Regions from separate parts of the Curtobacterium oceanosedimentum genome, predicted to be linked through region 2. Evidence: predicted binding sites of a transcription regulator. Region 2 holds the regulator's gene; the other holds the start of a gene.
The links. The regulator HspR, encoded in region 2, represses chaperone genes until heat shock. The targets are predictions, from matches to a motif close to AAGTTGAGTCNNNNNGACTCAACTT.
Positions count from the first base shown of each region.

Region 1: a site for HspR is predicted at 8,397-8,421, ahead of ABIC52_RS10435 (Hsp20/alpha crystallin family protein). Genes of this name have one in related genera too.

Region 1 is NZ_JBEPMD010000008.1:75,498-85,883, forward strand. Features, by position in the region: gene ABIC52_RS10385 (FtsW/RodA/SpoVE family cell cycle protein) at 1-114, opposite strand, end outside; gene ABIC52_RS10390 (Stp1/IreP family PP2C-type Ser/Thr phosphatase) at 111-1,478, opposite strand; gene ABIC52_RS10395 (FHA domain-containing protein FhaB/FipA) at 1,486-2,058, opposite strand; gene ABIC52_RS10400 (FHA domain-containing protein) at 2,055-2,735, opposite strand; tRNA gene ABIC52_RS10405 (tRNA-Leu) at 2,846-2,932, shown strand; gene ABIC52_RS10410 (YdcF family protein) at 3,085-4,104, opposite strand; gene ABIC52_RS10415 (response regulator) at 4,159-4,845, opposite strand; gene ABIC52_RS10420 (sensor histidine kinase) at 4,842-6,158, opposite strand; gene ABIC52_RS10425 (manganese catalase) at 6,626-7,507, shown strand; gene ABIC52_RS10430 (hypothetical protein) at 7,601-7,915, opposite strand; gene ABIC52_RS10435 (Hsp20/alpha crystallin family protein) at 7,930-8,373, opposite strand; gene ABIC52_RS10440 (MarR family winged helix-turn-helix transcriptional regulator) at 8,500-8,970, opposite strand; gene ABIC52_RS10445 (phenolic acid decarboxylase) at 9,034-9,561, shown strand; gene ABIC52_RS10450 (alpha/beta hydrolase) at 9,561-10,349, shown strand.
Region 2 is NZ_JBEPMD010000005.1:1,636-12,021, reverse strand. Features, by position in the region: gene ABIC52_RS06570 (pilus assembly protein CpaE) at 123-521, shown strand; gene ABIC52_RS06565 (aldo/keto reductase) at 602-1,432, shown strand; gene ABIC52_RS06560 (Ig-like domain-containing protein) at 1,576-3,582, shown strand; gene ABIC52_RS06555 (class I SAM-dependent methyltransferase) at 3,634-4,782, opposite strand; gene ABIC52_RS06550 (GntR family transcriptional regulator) at 4,929-5,585, shown strand; gene ABIC52_RS06545 (heat shock protein transcriptional repressor HspR) at 5,739-6,149, opposite strand; gene ABIC52_RS06540 (DnaJ C-terminal domain-containing protein) at 6,273-7,277, opposite strand; gene ABIC52_RS06535 (nucleotide exchange factor GrpE) at 7,302-7,949, opposite strand; gene dnaK (molecular chaperone DnaK) at 7,952-9,817, opposite strand; partial or broken gene ABIC52_RS06525 (hypothetical protein) at 10,072-10,386, shown strand, end outside.

The DNA of each region.
Region 1 (10,386 bases), on a different contig from region 2:
GCAGATGCCGCACGCGATGACGAGCAGCACGAGCTCGAGGTTGCGGGCACGGGCGGGCTCACGCAGCTTGATCGTGATCGCCTGCGTGAAGGACTGGGCGGTCGCGGCGCTCATCCGGTGGCTCCCGGGGCCTCGGACGGCGCAGCGCTGTCCGAGGGCGAGGCCGACGGGGTCAGCGACGGTGTCGGCGACGAGGACGTGTCCCCGCCGGTGCCGGCCTGGTCCTGACCGGTCTCGGCGGCCTTCCGCAGCCGGTCCACGATGTCACGGGCGTCGGAGAGCGACGTCGCGTTGATCGTCGAGCGCACGTTCTCGCGGGTGTAGTCGGGGAGCGACGACACCGAGATGTCGGTGTCCTCGTAGACGTCCGACAGGGCGATCGGGCCGATGGACTGCTGCACGCCCTGGTAGATGGCGACCGTGCCGCGGTCGGTCCCGACGTAGTAGTGCGCCTGCGTGATCCGCCAGCCCAGGAACACCGCGCCGACCAGCGCCGCGACGGCGACGACGAGTGCGATCGACCAGGCCACACGGCGCCGGATGCGACGACGGCGGTCCTCGGCGATGAGCTCGGCGAAGTACTGGTCGGACTCGGGCTCGAAGTGGGAGTCCTCGGGGACGGAGCTCACCTTGAGCGGGTGGAGCAGGATCGTGGGGAGGCGGATCGGCTTCCGGCCGGTCGACGCCTCGAAGGTCAGCGGCGCGGCTGCGGAGCCGACGGTGGTGGCTGCGGCGTCGTCGTCCTCGGGCTCCGTGTCGGTGACGTCCATCACGACGACGGTCACGTTGTCCGGGGCACCGTGGTCGAGGGTCTCCTTGACCAGGCGCTGCGTCACCTGGTTCGCGTCCATGTTCGACGCGAGTGCGTGTCGGATCCGTTCCTCGGCCAGGTACGACGACAGGCCGTCCGAGCAGAGCAGCCAACGGTCGCCGGTCTGGATGTCCATGACGGCGGTGTCGACCTCGGGTGCGGCGTCGACGTCCCCGAGCACGCGCATGAGCACCGAGCGACGGGGGTGCACGGCCGCCTCCTCCGGCGTGATGCGGCCGCTGTCGACGAGCCGCTGCACGAAGGTGTGGTCGGAGGTGATCTGCTGCAGCTCGCCGTCGCGCATCCGGTAGATGCGGGAGTCGCCGATGTGGGCGATCGCGATCTGCTCGCCCACGCGGATGAGCGCGGACACCGTGGTGCCCATGCCGGTGAGCTCCTGGTGTTCGAACACCGTCTCGGTGATGAGCTGGTTCGCGGCGATGAGCGCGGACTGCAGGGCGAACTCCGCGTCGTGCGCGGACGGGAACTCGCGGTCGACCTCGCGGATGCGGCGGATGGCGATCGCCGAGGCGACGTCGCCGCCGGCGTGCCCGCCCATGCCGTCCGCGACCGCGAACAGGTGCGTGCCGGCGTACCCGGAGTCCTGGTTGTTGGCACGGATGCGCCCCACGTGGGACACAGCGGCGCTCAGCGTGCGAGCCGTCATGTGCCGGTTACCGCCGCAGCTCGAACGTCGTCGTCCCGATCGTGATCGGCGTCCGTTCCGCGATGGTCACGGGTCCGGTCACCTTCTGACCGTTGACGAACGTGCCGTTCGTGGACTCGAGGTCGGACAGGACCCAGCCCTCGCCACGGAGGTCGAGGCGGGCGTGGTGCGTCGAGGTGTAGTCGTCGCGGATGACGACGTTCGACTCGCTGGAGCGACCGATCGTGATCGGGCCGCCGCCGAGCGGCATCTCCAGTCCCTCGCGCGAGCCCTCGGTGATGACGAGGCGCGTCGGGACGCCGGCGGCCGGCTGTGCGGCACCCGACTGCTGCGGCGTCGGGCCCGAGGGCTGGCCGATCAGCTCCGTGAACGCACCGGGCGCCGCGGCCGCTGGTGCTGCTGCGGCGGGGACGGCCGGCGTCGTCGGCGAGGACGCACCGGCCTTCGGGTCGGTCGGGATGGTGCGGACACGTTGGCCGAACAGGTCGCTCCGCAGGGCGAAGACGATGACGAACACGAACAGCCACAGCACCGCCAGGAAGGCGAAGCGCAGGACGAGCAGGGTCAGGCCCGTGGTCATCGTGCACCTCCGTCGTTCTCCGGGATCACCCGGAACACCATACGGGTACGACCGATCTCGATGGTGGAGTCCGGCTCGACGATGGCCTGCTGGAAGCGCTCGCCGTTCAGCTTCGAGCCGTTCGTGGACCCGAGGTCGTTGGCCTGTGCGTGCTTGCCGTCCCAGATGACCTCGACGTGCTTCCGGCTCGTCCCGGTGTCGGCCACGGTGATGTCCGCGTCGGTGCCCCGCCCGATGACGGTGCGGCCGCGGCGCAACCGGTGGCGCTGCGAGCCGATGTCGAGCACGGCGACCCAGGCGACGTCGCGCTGGACGGTCGACGAGTCGATCTCCAGGATCCCGGTGGACAGCGTGCCGTCCTGCTGCAGCGAGATCGACACCGGGCCGGAGAACGAGTAGTTCTGCGCGACCGCGTGCTGCTGCACCATCTGCGACAGCTCGTCGATGAGCGGCCGACCGATGTCGTTCATGCGGGTGTGGTCCGGTGGTGCGAGGCGCACCGTGAACTCGTTGGGCACGAGGATCCGCTCGCGCGAGACCACGGCGGCCTTCGTGTCGAGCTCCCGCCGCAGCGCGCTGGAGATCTCGACGGGCTGCACGCCGGAGCGGAAGGTCTTCGCGAAGGCGCCGTTCACGGCGCGCTCCAACCCTCGCTCGAAGCTGTCCAAGAGGCCCATGTGTCTCCGTGTTCGTCGGTCAGGGACCACTGCATGGTAGTGGGTGGCGCTCCTGCCCGTCTGTGCGTGGTCACGGGCACCCTCCCACGCGTGCTAGTGTTGCCGGGCTGGCGCGAGTGGCGGAATTGGTAGACGCGCACGGTTCAGGTCCGTGTGCTGGAAACGGCGTGGGGGTTCAAGTCCCCCCTCGCGCACCAGGTGAGGGAAGGCCTCCGGAGGGATCCGGGGGCCTTCTCGCGTTCCCGGGCCCGCTCACGGCCGCGCGCGGCGAGGAGGGTGCGTGCCGGCCGGGAGGCGCGGATCACCGCTGCCTCGGGCCTCCCGTCCGTCCCGTGGTCGGCCGGGTGCCTCAGGGGACCAGCTGGGTGAGCTGGCCGACGACGACGGCCGCCGCCAGCACCACGAACGGGCCGAGCGCGATCACGGTGACCCAGCGGTGCTCGACCAGCAGTGCGACGAACTCGCGGAGGAACGCACTGGGCACGTAGTAGCGCGCGGTCCGTGCGCCGACCACCTGCGCGTCGACCCCGAGGCGTCGGGCGAGCGAGGCGGTGCGGAGCACGTGGTAGTCGCTCGTGACCAGGAGCAGGGGGCCGTGTCGGTCCGCTTCCCGCAGGAGCACGGCGGACCGCTCGATGTTCTCGCGGGTGGTGGTCGACCGGTCCTCGAGCAGCACGGCCTCCGCCGGGACGCCCTGGGCGCCGAGGTACTCGCCCATGGCGGCCGCCTCGGACCGGACCTCGTCGCTGCCCTGGCCGCCCGACGGCACGAGCAGCGGCCGGTTGCCGCGCGCCGTCTCGGCACGCCAGACCGTGAGCGCCCGGTCGAGCCGTCCGCGCAGGAGCGGGGTCACGGTGCCGTCCGGCCGGAGTCCGGCGCCGTGCACGACGACGGCGGTCGGCACGAGTCCGTGCCGCATCCGCCCGTAGACGACGGAGTAGACCGCGAACGACACGAACGCTGCGCTCGCGTAGGCGGACACCAGGGCGACGAGCGCCGCCACGGTCACCCCGACGGCGCCGAACCAGACGACGACCAGGACGGCGAGGACCGGCAGTGCGAAGACCAGGACCCCGGCGATGAGCGAGAGCTGGTTGCCGAGGCTCCTGCCCTCCTTGCGGAGCATCGTGACGCCGTTCGCGACGAGGGCGACGCCGAACACCACGACGCTGACGGGCAGGGCGAGCATCAGCAGCGCGAGCAGGACGAGTGCCACGGGGGAGCGGTCGGCTGCGACGGAGAGCGTACCGAGCACGCCGAACACGACCGCCGCGGTCAGGAAGACGCCGTTGCGGAGCAGGCGCGGGTCGCGGCGGCGTGACACCGCGAAGCAGACGGCGAAGACGACGGCGACGACGAGGAGGAACACGGTCGGAGCGTACCGGGGACGAGCGGCCGGGGTCGGTGGCCCATGGGCGTCGGTCTACGGGCCGGTGGCCCGGGCGTCGCGGGCACCGGCCAGCCCGTGGTCGTGCGCGTACACCACGAGCTGCACCCGGTCACGGAGCGCGAGCTTGCCGAGGATGCTCGAGATCTGCGTCTTCACGGTCGACTCGGTGACGAACTCCTTCGCCGCTATCTCGGCGTTCGACAGCCCGCGCGATGCCCAACCGAACACGATGCGCTCCCGGTCGGTCAGGGTCTGGAACGCCTCGGGCTGCGGGGCGGGGGCACGGTCGACGTCGGCGCCGAACAGCTGCGAGAGGTCGTTCGGCGCGATCACCGAGCTGCCCTCGTGCACGGCGCGCACCGCCGCGAACAGGAACGGCGGCGTGGTGTCCTTGAGCAGGAACCCGCTCGCGCCGAGCCGGATCGCCGTGGCGGCCGCGGGGTCGAGGCCGAACGTCGTGAGCACCACCACACGGGGGAGCGGCCCCGGGAACGCGCCGGAGAACAGCTGGCGCACCGTCTCGACGCCGTCCACGCCGGCCATCCGCATGTCGAGCAGGACGACGTCGGGTCGGAGTTCGCGGATGCGGTCGAGTGCCTCGGCGCCGTCGGACGCCTCGCCCACCACCTGCATGTCGGGCTGCGCGTCGAGCACCACACGGAGGCCTGCGCGGAAGAGCGCCTGGTCGTCGGTGAGCAGGATGCGGATCGGGTCGGTCATCGAGTGGTCCCCCCTCGGACGTCGAACGGGATGCGGGCGCGCGCGACGAACACGGCGTCCAGCACGGCGGCGTCGAACGACCCGCCGATCGTGGTGAGTCGGGTCTGCATGCCGGTGAGGCCCCGGCCGGAACCCCGTGTCGACGCGGTCGTCGGCTGCTCACCGGTCGCGACGGTGCGGACGGCCACGGCGCCGGTGGCCGCAGCGGCGAGCTCCTCGAGCCCGAGCTCGGCGCCGACGGGCAGCGCGCTCGAGGGCACGGGGTTCTCGACCTCGAGCACGAGGTCGGCGGAGCGCCAGGTCTCCCGGACCTCGACGGCGCCGCCGGGTGCCCCGTGCCGGAGCGCGTTCGTGAGCATCTCCTGCAGCACCCGGCGGGCAGCGGTGCCGTGCACGGCACCGAGCGGCCGGGCGACACCGCGGACGGCGTGCTCCACGTCGACCCCGGCGTCGCGGATGCCGCGGACGATCTCCTCGAAGGACGTCGGGTCGCTCGCGGTGTCGGAGCCGTCGATGTGTCCGAGCACCTGCCGCACCTCGACCAGGGAGCTGCGGGCGGTGCTGGCGATGGTGGCGCTGACCTCGCGGATTCGGGCCTCGTCGTCGAGGAAGGGCACCGAGTCCGCCTGCGCGATGATGACCGCGAGTGAGTGCCCGACGACGTCGTGCACGTCGCGGGCGATGTCGGCGCGGATGCGCTCGGCCTCGGCCTCGTCGACCGCGCGGGTGGCGACGGCCTCGGCCCGGTTGGCCACGGCCTCCGCACGGCTGGCAGCTGCCTCGGCGTCGGCGCGTCGGACGGCCTCGGCGTTCTGCGACCGGATCGCCCGACCGGCGAGACCAGCGGCCCAGAAGGAGAGCAGGACGAGCGCCGGCGCGGCGAGGACGAGGACGACCTGGTCGCGTGGCCCGTTCAGCAGCAGGGCGTACCGGTAACCGGTCGAGGAGAGGTACATGGACGCCGAGGCTCCGGCGATCACGGCGAGGAGGCCGGCGAGCACGGCTTCGAACCGTGTGCCGACGACGGCGACGGTACCGATGACGACCGCGATGGCGAGGTCGACCAACGACGGCCGTTCGCCGCCGGCCACCTGCACCGCGCCGAGGGCGACGGTCGCGACCATCGCCGAGCTCGGGGACAGGCGGCGGAGCACGATCGCGACGCAGGCGACCGCGACGGCCAGGGGACTCGCGTGCTCGAGCTCGACGTCGATCGGTGCGGCGAAGAGCAGTGCCGCGAGCCCGGCCCAGAGGAGGTCGACGAGGATCGACCGGCGCCGCATCGGCCGGAGGAACGTGCGCCGGTCCGTCACGGCTCGATCATCGCACGACGGTGGATCACGGCATCGGGGACATCGCGACGAGTGCCACCGCGGTGACGACGACGATCGCGGCGCAGGTGGCGAGGGTGGCGATCACGTGCTTGGTCGAACTCTCCATGCCACCGAGCCTGGCGGTCGACCCGGTCGCCGTGCATCGTGCGGAGGGACGAACGGGGTCGTCCTGCAGGACGAACCCGTCAGATCGTCAGCTGTCCCAGCACGCGGTGGGCGATCGACACGGGCTCCCCGCTCACGACCCCGCCGCGGGGACGACTCACCTGCGTACAGACCGGAGGCACCGGGACCTCGTCCGCGCGATCCGGCCACCGGGGCCGCGTGATCCGTCCACCCCGGACGCCCGCCCAGTCACCGGCGCGGACCGTCGGAGACGACGACCGGACCCGGCCGTGCCGCCGTGCACGACGACGGTACGACGATCACCGAGACAGGAGAACGAGTTGTACTTCCACAAGCAAGAGCTCCAGTTCAAGGCCACCCCCGACAAGCCCGACGCGGTGTACGCGCGCAAGTTGCAGGAGGTGCTCGGCGGCCAGTACGGCGAGATCTCCGTCGCGCTGCAGTACCAGTTCCAGGCGTGGAACATGCACATCCCGGGCAAGTACCGCGACATGGTGTTCGGCATCGGTGCCGAGGAGATGGGCCACGTCGAGATGCTCGCGACGATGATCGCGCAGCTGCTCGAGAAGAGCCCGCTCGGCATCACCGAGGACGCGCTGCAGGACGACCCGACCGTCGCGGCGATCGTCGGGGGCACCGACGTGCAGCACGCGATCGTCGCGGGCGCCGGAGCCCGACCGGTGGACAGCAACGGCAACCCCTGGCAGGGCTCGTACATCACCGCGTCCGGCAACCTGCTCGCCGACTTCACGGCGAACGAGAACGCCGAGATGCAGGGGCGCGTCCAGGCCGCCCGGCTCTACCACATGACCGACGACCACGGCGTGCGGGACCTGCTCTCGTTCCTCATCGCGCGCGACACCATGCACCAGAACATGTGGGCGACCGCCGCCGCGGAGCTCCGCGAGAAGGGCGTCGAGGGCTTCCCGGTGCCGAGCAACTTCCCGCAGTCGAAGGAGAACCAGGAGGTCAACTACCAGTACCTCAACTTCTCCGACGGCAAGGCGGCGGCGGACGGCCCGTGGGCGAGCGGCCCGTCGTTCGACGGCAAGGGCGAGTACTCGTACCACGACGGCCCCACCACCTCGGTGCCGATGCCCCCGCCCACGCACCCGGACGTCCGGCTGTACGGCACCACCGAGCTGCCGAACGTGGTCGAGAAGACCGCCGGCCTCGTGCAGGACACGCTTCACAAGGAGTGACCGTCCCGCCGGTCGCGCGACGCGACCGGGAGACGGACGGGAGGCGCGGTGCCAGCCGGCACCGCGCCTCCCGTCCGTCACGTGGTCACCCCGTCACGACTCCGCACCCACCGTCACCAGCGCGGCGGTGTCGTCGTCGCGCGGTGCGCGCGGTGGCTCGAAGATGCCGGACCAGAGGCGCGTCGCACTCCAGAGTGCGATGAGCGCCACCGTGCCGGCGGCCGCGGCGAGCCAGGGGACGAGCGGGACCTGTGCCCACGCGCCGGGCGCGACCAGCCAGGTGAGGAAGTTCCCCGCCGTGCTGCCGGCCGCGCCCAGGAGCACGGCCACCCGACGGTCCAGGCTCGTCGCGACCAGCGCTCCCGTCACGACCGCGACGGCGAGGAGGGCGTTGATGATCGTCGTCACCGCACGCCCCCGGACTACTCGGCGGAACCGCTGCCGACCGCGAGCTGCTGCGCACCGCTGCCGGTGGTCACGTCGATCTTGCGCGGCTTCGCGGACTCCTTGACCGGGATCGTCACGCTCAGGACGCCGTTGTCGTAGGCGGCGCTGATGCGCGCGGTGTCCAGGTGGTCACCGAGCGTGAGCTGCCGGACGAACGTGCCCGGCTGGCGCTCCCGGGTGAGCCACTGGGAGCCCTCCGGGGCGCCGAGCGTGCGCTCCGCGCGGATGGTCAGCACCGAGCCGTCGACGTCCACGTCGACCGAGCCCGGGTCGATGCCCGGCAGGTCGACGTCGAGGACGTAGTGGTCGCCGGTGCGGTACAGGTCCATCGGCATCGAGCGGGGAGCACCGGCTCCGGCTCCGAGCAGGGAGCCGGCGATTCGGTCGAGCTCGCGGAACGGGTCGAACTGCATCGTCATCGAGATCAACTCCTTCGTGGTCTTCGTTGAGTCCCCTCGACTCAACTGCGACCCGTTCTAGCACTCTCCCCTCAGGAGTGCCAAAAAACCGCTCGGAGCCTGCTGGGAACGGTGCCCCGATGGCGATCAGTGGTCGCCGCGGTGCGTGATCTCGTGGTGCAGGTGCTCGAGTGCGGGGAGCGCGGCGGCCAGCGCGGTGCGGTCCTCGGGTGCGAGTCGGCCGAGTGCCTCGACGAGCACCGCGGCCGATGCCTCGTCGTAGGCGGCGAGCCGTTCCTCCGCCAGGGGGGTCAGGCGGAGCTCGGTCCGGCGTCCGTCGCCGGCGGCCAGGCGTCGCTCGACGAGTCCGACGGACTCCATCGCCGAGACGAGGTTGCTCACCGTCGAGCGGGCGAGACCGAGGCGGGCGGCGAGGGCCGAGGGGGTGGTCGTGGACCCGGTCAGGGCACGCATCACCTCGACCTGGGCGTCGGGCAGGTCCGGCAGGTCGGCGACCTCGCGGGACGTGCGTAGGAGGGCGCGCCGGAACGGGCCGATGCGGTCGCTCAGCCTGCGCGCGACCTGCGTCGTGGCGTCCGATGCGTCCGTACCCTGCACACACGGCAACCTAGCAGCGAGAAGTGTTTGCAACAAAACCATTCCGGGTGCAAACTCGATCGCATGAGCGCACAGACCTCCGTCGAGCACCCCGAACCGCCCCAGGACCTCACCGGCATCGTCGGCCACCGGTTCGTCTACACGTACGCCAACGGCTGGCAGTACGAGATGTACGTCAAGAACGCCACGACCATCGACTACCGCATCCACACCGGGCACGTCGGTGGCCGCTGGGTGAAGGACCAGACCGTCGACCTCGTCGCCCTCGCCCCCGGTGTCTACAAGGTGTCCTGGAACGAGCCGACCGGTACCAGCGTCGTCGTCAACGTCATCCCCGAGCAGCGCGTCCTGCACGGGACGATCTTCTTCCCGCGCTGGATCGAGCTCGACGGGCAGAAGACCGTGCTCTACCAGAACGACCACCTGGACGAGATGCAGCGCTTCCGCGACGAGGGGCCGACCTACCCGATCTACGTCGTGCCGGAGTTCGCGCACATCACGCTGTTCGAGCACGTCGGCGAGGACGACGAGACCGTGGTCGACACCGCTCCCGGCGACCTGCCGGCCGGCTGGGCGGACCGGACGAACTGATGGCCAGTGCGCCGCTGCGGGGTGTCGACCCCCGCACCACCCCGACCACGCTCGACCACGACGGTCGGACGATCCGCGGCTGGCAGTGGGAGCCGCAGGACGGGGCGGCGGATGCCCCCGTCGTACTGCTCGTGCACGGCTTCAGCGACAGTGCGCTCGGCGGGCACCAGCTGTTCGTGCAGACCGCACGACACCTGGTCGCCCGAGGCGCGGTCGTCCGCAGCCACGACCGACTCGGGCAGGGCGTCAGCGACGGGGAGTTCGCGGACATCACCATCCGCGACGAGGTGGAGCAGGTCGTCTCGATGATCCGCGCCGCCGACCGCGGACGGGGCGTGCACGTCGTCGCGCACAGCCTGGGCGCGGTGGAGTCGGCGCTCGCCGCGGCGCGGGAGCCCTCGCGCGTCCGGACGCTCACGCTGTGGTCGCCGGCCGGCGTCGTCGTCGACGACATCACGGAGCACGACGCGATCCAGGGGCAGCCCCTCGCCCCGGTGCGCGAGCGCGGCTGGTTCGACTTCGGCGGGATGCCCCTGGGTGGCGCGTTCATCGCCGACGTTCAGGACGGCCTCGACGTGTACGGCCCGGTGTCCGACTACGCCGGGCCCGCCGACGTGGTGCACGGGACCGAGGACGCGATCGTGCCGGTGTCGTACGGCCGCCGCTACGCCGAACTCCTGCCCGGCGCGCGGTTGACGGTCGTCGACGGCGCCGACCACGGCTGGTCGTCGGTGCCCTTCCGGGAGCGGCTCCTGGCGCTGCTCGACGAGCGCCTCGGCATGGCCTGACGCCCTCCTCCTCCCGCGGAACGCAACGTCGGCGGCA
Region 2 (10,386 bases):
GCTAGTACGTCGACCTTGCCGACGACCACGTCCCCGACGACGGCCAGCACGAACGTGTCCTCACGGCGACGCACCCCGTCGGGTCCCGTCCGCCCTCCGGTCCTGCGTGGCAGGGTGGTGCGGTGATCACCGTCGAACTCGCCCGGTCGCTGCGCGATGCCGGACTCCGCTGGCACCCGGCGACGGGCGACCGGTTCGTGATCGACAAGCCGGGGGTGGACGACGACGTCTACACGGTGTCCGAGATGACCGTCGAGCGCCACGACCACCCGAGCGGCACCTCGCTCGGGTTCAACGGCACGACGGAGTGGGCGCTCGACTCGGTCGAGGCGTCCGAGTCGCTCTGGCTCCCCCGCGAGGACCAGCTCCGCGGCCTGCTCGGGTCGGCGTTCGTGTCGCTCACCGCGGGGTTCGTCGTGACGGCGACGATCGGCGGGGTCGCGCAGGAGTTCCGGAGCGACGACGCGGCCGTGGCGTACGGCGACGCACTGCTCGCGTACATCGAGGCGGCACTCGCCTGACCGGTCCGGTTCCCGCGCGCAGCGCGCCCGACTGAGTGTTGCCGGAATGCCTCCTGAGGGGCGTTTGGTTGCATGGCGTCATGACCGTTCCGAACATCACCCTGAACGACGGCAAGACCATCCCGCAGCTCGGCTTCGGCGTCTTCCAGATCGAACCCGAGAAGACGAAGGAAGCGACCCTCACCGCACTCGAGGTCGGCTACCGCCACATCGACACCGCCGAGATGTACGGCAACGAGAAGGAGGTCGGGGAGGCCATCGAGGCGTCCGGCATCCCTCGTGAGGAGATCTTCGTCACCTCGAAGCTCAACAACGGCTTCCACGACCCGGCCCTCGCCGCCGAGAACGGCAAGAAGTCGGCCGACCTGCTCGGCGGGTACACCGACCTCTTCCTCATCCACTGGCCGCTGCCGACGGTGTCGGACTTCGTCCCGACCTGGAAGGCGATGGAGGAGCTGTACCACGCCGGCACCGCCCGCTCGATCGGCGTGAGCAACTTCCAGGCGCACCACCTCAACCGCCTCGCCGCCGAGACGACGATCACCCCGGCCGTCAACCAGATCGAGGTGCACCCGTACCTCGTGCAGGACGAGCTCCGCGCCTACGGCACCGAGCACGGCATCGCGACCGAGGCCTGGTCCCCGATCGCCCAAGGCCTCGTGCTCGACGACGAGACCATCACCCGCATCGCCGGCGCCACGGGCAAGACCCCGGCGCAGGTCGTCCTCCGCTGGCACATCCAGCGCGGCGACATCGTCTTCCCGAAGTCGGTCACGCGCTCGCGCGTCGAGGAGAACTTCGCGATCTTCGACTTCGAGCTCTCGGACGACGACATGACGGCGATCACCTCGCTCGACAAGGGCCACCGCACGGGCCCGGACCCGGACACGTTCGACTACGTCCCGGCCTGATCCGACGACGCGACGACGAAGCGCCCCGCCGACCGGCGGGGCGCTTCGTCGTTCGTACGCCTCGCATGGGGAATATAATCAGTATTCAACATACAACATTGCTTCCCGTCCCCGACGCCTCCGTTCGGGTACAGGAAGGAATCATGCGCAAGTTCACCCGTGCGGCCACCGGAGCCGCACTCGGACTCGTCCTCACCTCCACCGGGTTCGTCACCGCCGCCAACGCGGCGACGGCCGGTCCCGACCTGCCGTCGATCCCCGGCGCGACCGCCGAGAACCCCGTCGGTGCGAGCTCCACCGGCATCTTCACGATCCAGGGCGCCGGGTCGGTCGGTGATCGTGGGGGCCTCCCCGTCTTCGAGACCGGTCTCGCGACGCCGGGCCTGGTCGCCACCAGCTCGATCGAGGGCGGCACGCTCAAGGTCGTCGACCAGCGCGGACGTCTGCTCTGCGAGGGCACCGCCACGGTGGCCCTCCCGAAGCGGTACTCGTGCGACCTCGCGCCGCTCGTCTCCGGCCCGCAGGTCGTCACCGCCGCGGTCGTGCGGGCGGACGGGTCGTACAGCACGCCGTCCCAAGCGCACCTGGACGCCTTCGCGGCCGTTCCGGTCATCGAGTCCACGGAGCGCCGCGGGGACGACCTCGTGGTCCGCGGTCGAGCGAACGCGGAGGCGACGATCGAGGCGTCCTTCGACCGCCGGGACGTCGTCACCTCGGCGCCCCCGCGGACCGACGCCTCGTTCGAGATCGTGGTGCCGGGCGGCGCCGCGGCTGAGGAGGTCTGGGTGCGGGCCGTCGACCAGTCCGTCCCGCTGGACACGCCGAACCGCGAGGCCTTCACGCAGAGCAACTGGGCGGCTGCCCAGGTCGGGAACGACGGCGAACAGCCCGGCGGCGGCGAGCAGCCGGGCGGTGGCGACGAAGGCGAACAGCCCGGCGGCGGCGACCAGGGCGAGCAGCCCGGCGACCAGACCGTCGTCGGCGAGGTCACCAGCCTCCACGACGGCGACACCGTGCGCACGGCGCGTCCCACCATCGAGGGCACGGCTCCTGCCGGCACCCACGTGTCCGTCGGCGGGCCCGCCGGTCCCGCTCTCGGCGCGGCCACGGCTGACGAGCACGGCAACTGGAAGGTGACGCTCGAAGGCGCACTCAACACCGGGCAGAACCAGCTCGTCTTCCGGTACCAGCAGACCGACGGCTCCTGGCTCCGTGGCCAGTCGCTCGACGTGACGTACGAGCAGCAGGCACAGCGCTTCGAGATCACCACGCCGGCGAGCGGCTCGACGGTGCACGATGCCCGTCCGACCATCACGGGCCACACCCCGGGCTCGTACCGCAACGTGTCGATCGTCGACCCGGATGCCGGCGAGTACCTCGGCGACGCGAAGACGGACGCCGACGGCGACTTCACGCTCTCCCTCGAACGCGACCTGCGCCCCGGCGTGAACGAGCTCGTCGCGTCGTACCAGGACGAGTCCGGCAAGTACCGGACGGCACCGTGGACGATCACCTACTCCGCAGGCGACACCGAGCAGCCCGGTGACGGCAACGAGGGCGAGCAGCCCGGCGACGGCACCGAGCAGCCCGGCGGTGGGAACGAGGGCGAACAGCCCGGCGAGGGCACCGAGCAGCCCGGTGACGGCGCCTCCGACACCGCGTTCACCGTCGGTTCCACCCGCATCGACGCCGGTCGCGTGAGCGTCGACGTCCGCGGCCCGGCAGGTACCGAGGTCACCGTCACCGCCAACGGGGAGAGCAAGGAGGTGACGCTCGACGACGAGGAGCTCCGCAACGTCGTCGTCACCGCCCCGGAGCGACTCACCACCACGGTCACCGCGACGGCGACCATCGGTGGCGAGCGGGTCGAGCGCACCCTCACCATCGGCAACGGCGACCACGACGCGAGCGCCCTCGAGGCGACGGTCACCAGCACCAGCGCCCTGACCGGTTCGGCGGAGATCACCGTGTGGGGTCTTCCCTCCGGCATCGGCGGCCTCCAGGCGCACGAGGGCGACCGCCAGCTCGCGGTCGGCTCGATCAAGGCGGACGGCCAGGGGAAGCTCTCCCTCACCGGCCTCGCGAAGGGCGACCACGTGATCACGGTCACGTCGGGCGGCAAGTCCGTCCAGCTGCCCGTCCACATCTGAAGCAGTTCCCACGGAGAGCCCCGTCACGTCCCGTGACGGGGCTCTCCCGCGTCAGGCCTCGCGTCGTGAGGCGGTCACCGTGAACTTCGCGGTCCGCACGACCTGCCGGGTCGGCCCGACGAGCCGCTCGAGCACGGGTCGGTACCGCAGGTGCGAGTTCCAGACGCACCACAGTTCACCGCCGGCCTGGAGGATCGTGGCCGCGTTCCGGAACATCGTCTCGGCCGCGTCGGTGCTCACCGTGGTGCCCTCGTGGAAGGGCGGGTTGCAGAGCACGAGCTTCGCGGACCCCTCGTCGAGCTCGTCGCCCGCGTCCGACCGCACGACCGTCACCCGGTCCGCGACGCCGTTCGCCACCGCCGTCGCCCGCGTCGACGCCACGGCGATCGCCGAGACGTCGGTCGCGACCACCTTGACGGCCGGACGGCGGCGCGCCAGCGCGGTCGCGATGACGCCGTTCCCGCACCCGAGGTCGACGGCGACCCGCGCCGACGGCACGGCGTCGTCCATCACGTCGAGCAGCACCCGGGTGCCCTGGTCGAGTGACGTCCCCGCGAAGACCCCGCCGTGCGCGACGAGCGTCATCCCGAGCTCGTCGACGTGCACCGAGCGCGGCCAGGGGTTCGTGGCGTCGGCGCGCACCGCCGTCGCACGGAGCGGGTCCTGGGCGACGAGCAGCCGCGACTTGCCGCGCCCGCGGGACGCCGTGACCTCGCCGAAGTACCGGCGCAGGACGTCGTTCTGGGACAGGTTCATGTGCTTCGAGACGCCGCCGCAGAGCAGCACCACGTCGGGGGCCGCCCACCGTGCGACAGCACGTGCGAGCTCGTCGAGCCGGTCGTTCGACTTCGACAGCCGGAGGAGCACGAGCCGGACGTCGCGGAACGCCTGCTCGAGCGACTCCGTCAGCACGAAGCCACTGCGGCCGAAGGTCCCGGCGTTCGCCTGCAGCGCCCGCACCCCGACGAGCGAGTCCTGCACGACGCGGATGCCCGACGCACCGTGCACGGTCATCGCGCCGAGGGTCAGTACCCCGTACCGGTCGTCGACGACGGCGACCTCACCGGGCTGCCGGAGCGCGTCTCCGTGCACGTGCGGTGCCTCGTCGAGCATGAAGCGGTCGGTGCCGTCGATCGCGACGAGGTCGGGCTCGTCGTTGACCGGGGAGCGCCGGAAGTGGTCGGCGAAGTCGAATGGCACGGCCCCAGGGTACCCAGACGGTGATGCGGATCCGAGACCGGGGCTGCCGCAGCGGTATATCACCGGTACCGCTGGTATCCCAAGCCCGTACGCTCGGAGGAGACCGTTGCACGACGAGGCAGCGGCAGGACGAGCGAGAGGGGCCGATGTTCGCTTCGCCAGAAGCCGGGGTGCGCCCTCGGCTGCGGGACCAGGCGCGAGAACGCCTCCGCGACGAGATCATGAGCGGGGCGCTCGGCCCGGGCACCCTGCTCGACGACGAACAGCTCGCACTCCGGCTGCGATGCTCCCGGACGCCGGTGCGGGAAGCCCTGTCGGACCTCGGCCACCTCGGTCTCGTCGAGTTCCGCCCGAACCGGTACACGCGCGTCACGGTCCCCCGTCGCGACGAACTCGTCCCGACGCTGCAGACCCTCGGCCTGCTCTTCGGAGGCGTCGTCCGCACCACGATCGGCGACCTCGAGGACCGCGACCGCGCTGCGCTCTTCCGCCGCATCGGGCTCGTGCTCGACTGCATGGCGATGCCCAGCTGGCAGTGGGGTTCGGACGCGATCACCCCGGTCTACCGGACGTTCCTCGCGGCGTGCGACAACCGCCTGCTCGTGGCAGCCCTGAGCGGCACCCTCGACGGTCTGACCTACCGCCTGCGGCACGACGACATCCGGGCCGCGCTGCCGTGGGAACACATCCGCAACGGCCTCGTGGCCCTCCGGGTCGCGATCGACTGCCGCGACGGACGACTCGCGGAACGGGCGACCTGGACGGTCCACCTGCTCCCCGACCCCGACCGCGGGCGGTCCTGACGTGTGCGCATCGTGCGTCCGCTCGGTCATCGAGACGGTCCGCGCCCGCCGCCCTGAGCGCTGCTCCCCCGAGGGCGACCGCCCCTCGCTCCCCCGGTGCACCGCGGTCGACGCCGTCCGTCGAGACCTCTTCGATCCGCCGGACGTCTGACGTCAGCGCTGGGGTCGGTACAGCACCACGGCGGTGTTCCGCTGCGGTCGCATGCCGGCGCGCAACGGCACTGCGGCGCCGGTCGTCGTCGCAGCGAAGACACGAGCGCCCGGCCGCGCGATGAGCTGATCGGCGAGCGCCCGCTCCAGCTCGCGGACACGGTCACGCAAGAGCTGGTTCTCGTTCTCGAGGTCGAGCACCCGCCGGATCCCCTCCAGCGACACCCCCTCGGACCCGAGCCGCGCGATCTCGCGCAGCTGCGCGACGTCGCGCATCGAGTAGCGGCGGGAGCCGCCGCGGGTGCGGCCCGGCACGACCAGGCCGAGCCGGTCGTACTGCCGCAGCGTCTGTGGGTGCATCTCGGCGAGCTCCGCCGCCACCGCGATCGCGAAGACGGGCGAGTTCTCGTCCATGTCGGTCATGGCTGGTTCCTTTCCGTCGTCCGCGTGGTGCAGAACCAGCCTGGAGGCCCGGTGCGACTTCCTGACGGAGCCGCGCCGAGCCTCCAGGCCGGTTGTCGTGCTGGTTGCGCAGCGCTAGCTGCGCGCCTTGGCGAGGAGATCCTCGCGGGGGTCCTCGTCGGGCAGGACGGCGCGGAGGGCCTCGACGGCCTCGCGCTGCTTGTCCGACAGGTGCGACGGCACCGCCACCTGGACGGTCGCGAGAAGGTCGCCGGTACCGCTCTTGGTCGTGACGCCGCGACCCTTGACGCGCAGGACGCGGCCGGACGGTGTGCCGGGGGCGACCTTGAGCTTGACCGGATCGCCACCGAGGGTGGGGACCTGGATCGTCGCGCCGAGCGCCGCCTCGACGAACGTCACGGGGACGTCCACGCGGAGGTGCTGCCCGTCGCGCTCGAAGACCGGGTGCTTGCGCACGGAGACGCTGACGACCAGGTCGCCGGCCTCTCCGCCGTCCGGACTCGGCTCGCCGCGCCCGCGCAGGCGGATCTTCTGCCCGTCGGCGACGCCCGCGGGGATGCGGACGTTCACCGGTCGGCCGTTGCCCTGCGCGAGCTTGACGGTGTCGCCGGCGATCGCCGTGGTGAAGTCGAGCGTCGTCGACGCTGTGACGTCGCGCCCCTTCGTCGGTCCACCGAAGCCGCGGAAGCCGCCGGACGGCTGCCCGAAGCCCTGCCCGCCGCCGAACATCCCACCGAGGATATCCTCGAAGCCGCCGGCGCCGCCGCGGGCGCCGCCCTGGCCGAAGCGGACACGCTGCCCGCCCTGCTGGCCGAACATCCCGCCGAAGACGTCCTCGAAGCCGCCGCCCTGGCCCGGGCCACCCGCGGTGAAGCGGGCGCCGGAACCCATGGCGCGGACCTGGTCGTACTCGGCGCGCTGCTCCTTGTCGGAGAGCACCGAGTAGGCCTCGCTGATCTCCTTGAAGCGGGACTCGGCGGCAGCGTCACCCGGGTTGGAGTCCGGGTGGTACTGCCGGGCGAGCTTCCGGTAGGTCTTCTTCAGCTCAGCGTCGCTCGCCGTCTTGTCGACGCCGAGGACCTTGTAGAAGTCCTTGTCGAACCAGTCCTGACTGGCCATGAATCCCTACCTCCTTCCCGAGCCTCAGGCGGGGACCGCGACGGCGACCTTGGCCGCGCGGAGCACGCGGTCGCCGAGCTTGTAGCCCGGCTCCACGACGTCCGCCACGGTCTGGTCGGTCGCACCCGGCGTCGGCAGCTGCACGATCGCCTCGTGCACGTTCGGATCGAAGAGCTCGCCCTTCTCGCCGATCTGCACCAGCTTGAACTTCTCGAAGCCGCCGCGGATCTTCTGGCCGATGACCTGCATGGGGCCCTCGGTCAGGTCACCGTGCGCCTCGGCGCGGGTCAGGTCGTCGAGGGCCGGCAGCAGGGCGCGGACGACCTCGGCGATGACGGCGTCGCGGTTCGCCTCGCGGTCGCGCTCGACGCGCTTCCGGAAGTTCACCAGCTCGGCCTGCGCGCGGAGCATGTCGGCGCGCATGTCGGCGACGAGATTGCGGTCGGCCTGCGAGAGCTCGTCCTCTGCCATGCCGCGGGCCGCGTCGTCGAGCAGGGCCTGGTCCTCCGGGGACAGGTCACTCTCGGGGCCGCCGGCGGCGGGGGCGTCCGTCGGCACCTCGACGTCCGGCCCCTCCGCCTCAATGAGGTCCTCGGGCTCCTGCGCGTTGGTGGCGTCGCCCTCGACCTGGGGCTCGCGGTCCTCGGGCACGTTGTCCTTGGGATCCGTCATCGTTACTTCTTGTCCTTGTCGTCCTCGTCGTCCACGACCTCGGCGTCGACGATGTCCTCGTCGTCCTGCTGGGGCTGGTCGCCGGCCGGCTGCTCGCCACCGGCCGCGGCGCCCGCGTCCTGCTGGCTGTAGATGGCCTGGCCGAGCTTGCCCTGCGACTCGCTGAGCTTGTCGAACGCGGTCTTCACGGCCTCGTCGTCGTCACCCGCGAGGGCCGACTTGAGGGAGTCGACGTCCGCCTGCACCTCGGACTTGACGTCCGCGGGGAGCTTCTCGTCGTTCTCCTTGATGAGCTTCTCGATCGAGTAGACGAGCTGCTCGGCCTGGTTGCGACGCTCGTTGGCCTCGCGACGAGCCTTGTCCTCGGCGGCGTGCTCCTCGGCCTCGCGGACCATGCGCTCGATGTCCTCCTTCGGCAGCGACGAGCCGCCGGAGATGACCATCGACTGCTCCTTGCCGGTGCCCTTGTCCTTCGCGGACACGTGCACGATGCCGTTGGCGTCGATGTCGAAGGTGACCTCGACCTGCGGCACGCCACGGGGAGCGGGCGCGATGCCGGTGAGCTCGAAGGTGCCGAGCGGCTTGTTGTCGCGGGTGAACTCACGCTCGCCCTGGAAGACCTGGATCGCGACCGACGGCTGGTTGTCGTCAGCGGTCGTGAAGGTCTCGCTGCGCTTGGTCGGGATCGCGGTGTTGCGGTCGATGAGCTTCGTCATCAGGCCGCCCTTGGTCTCGATACCGAGGGACAGCGGCGTGACGTCGATGAGCAGGACGTCCTTGCGCTCGCCCTTCAGGACACCGGCCTGCAGCGCGGCGCCGACGGCGACGACCTCGTCCGGGTTGACACCCTGGTTCGGCTGCTTGCCACCGGTCAGGCTCTTGACGACCTCGGCCACGGCGGGCATGCGGGTCGAACCACCGACGAGCACCACGTGGGCGATGTCGTTGACGCTGACACCGGCCTCCTTGATGACGTCGTTGAAGGGCTTCTTCGTGCGGTCGAGCAGGTCGGAGGTCATCTGCTCGAACTGTGCGCGCGAGATGGTCTCGTCGAGGTTCAGCGGGCCCTCAGCGGTCAGCGTCAGGTACGGGAGCTGGATGTTCGCCGACATCTGCGACGAGAGCTCCTTCTTGGCCTGCTCAGCCGCTTCCTTCAGGCGCTGCTTCGCGATCTTGTCGGTCGACAGGTCCACGCCGTGCTCGCTCTTGAACTTCTTGACGAGGTGGTCGACGATGCGCTGGTCCCAGTCGTCGCCGCCGAGGCGGTTGTCGCCCGAGGTCGCACGGACCTGGATCGTGGAGAAGTCGTCGTCCTTGCCCACCTCGAGCAGGGAGACGTCGAACGTGCCGCCACCGAGGTCGAAGACCAGGATGAGCTCGTCTTCCTTGCCCTTGTCGAGGCCGTAGGCGAGCGCCGCAGCGGTCGGCTCGTTGATGATGCGGAGGACGTTGAGGCCGGCGATCTCACCGGCGTCCTTCGTGGCCTGGCGCTCGGCGTCGTTGAAGTACGCCGGGACGGTGATGACCGCGTCGGTGACGTCCTCGCCGAGGTACTGCTCGGCGTCGCGCTTGAGCTTGCCGAGGGTGCGGGCCGAGATCTCCTGCGGCGTGTAGCTCTTGCCGTCGATGTCGACCTTCCAGTCGGTACCGATGTGGCGCTTGACGCTCGCGATGGTGCGGTCGACGTTCGTGACGGCCTGGCGCTTGGCGGTCTCGCCGACGAGGACCTCGCCGTCCTTCGTGAAGGCGACGATCGACGGCGTGGTGCGGAGCCCCTCGGCGTTCGCGATGACGGTGGGCTCGCCACCCTCGAGCACGCTGACGACCGAGTTGGTGGTTCCGAGGTCGATGCCTACTGCACGTCCCATGTTGTGGTGCTCCTTCGGTTGGGTTCGTGGTCTTGCTGAAGCCTACGCGGAGTTGCGTCCGCTGCACTCAAGTTTACTCGGGCTGCCGCGTGCGTCAAGTCCGGGAGGGAGAAGTTGCGTCGAGTGGGCGCAGGTTCGGGTAGTCATCACACTCGGAAGGTCTTCAGTCGAGTAGGTGATATTTCTTATGTTCTATGACCAGTGCCCGGCGCTGTCCAGCGCGCGTGGCCTCGATCCGAAAGACATCTCTTCACATGAAGTCATTCCTCCGGAGGGCCGTCGCGACCGGCGTTGCTCTCTCAGCTCTCGCCGTGGGTACGACCCCACCAGCCCAGGCGGCGGATGCGCCTCGCCACTCCGAGATCTCGCAATCGACTCAGGCAGACCGAATGTGGCTGGTCTGGGAAGAAGACGGGGTGTACTACGCCTGGACCGCCGCGTACAAGGTGAAGGCGTTCGCTACGTACGAAGCAGCAAAGGACGCCGCCCCGCGCCTCACGAAGGTCCCGAAGGGTACGACTAACGGCACTGCCGTTTATCAGCTCCAGAACGACGCCGGTGCGTGTCTC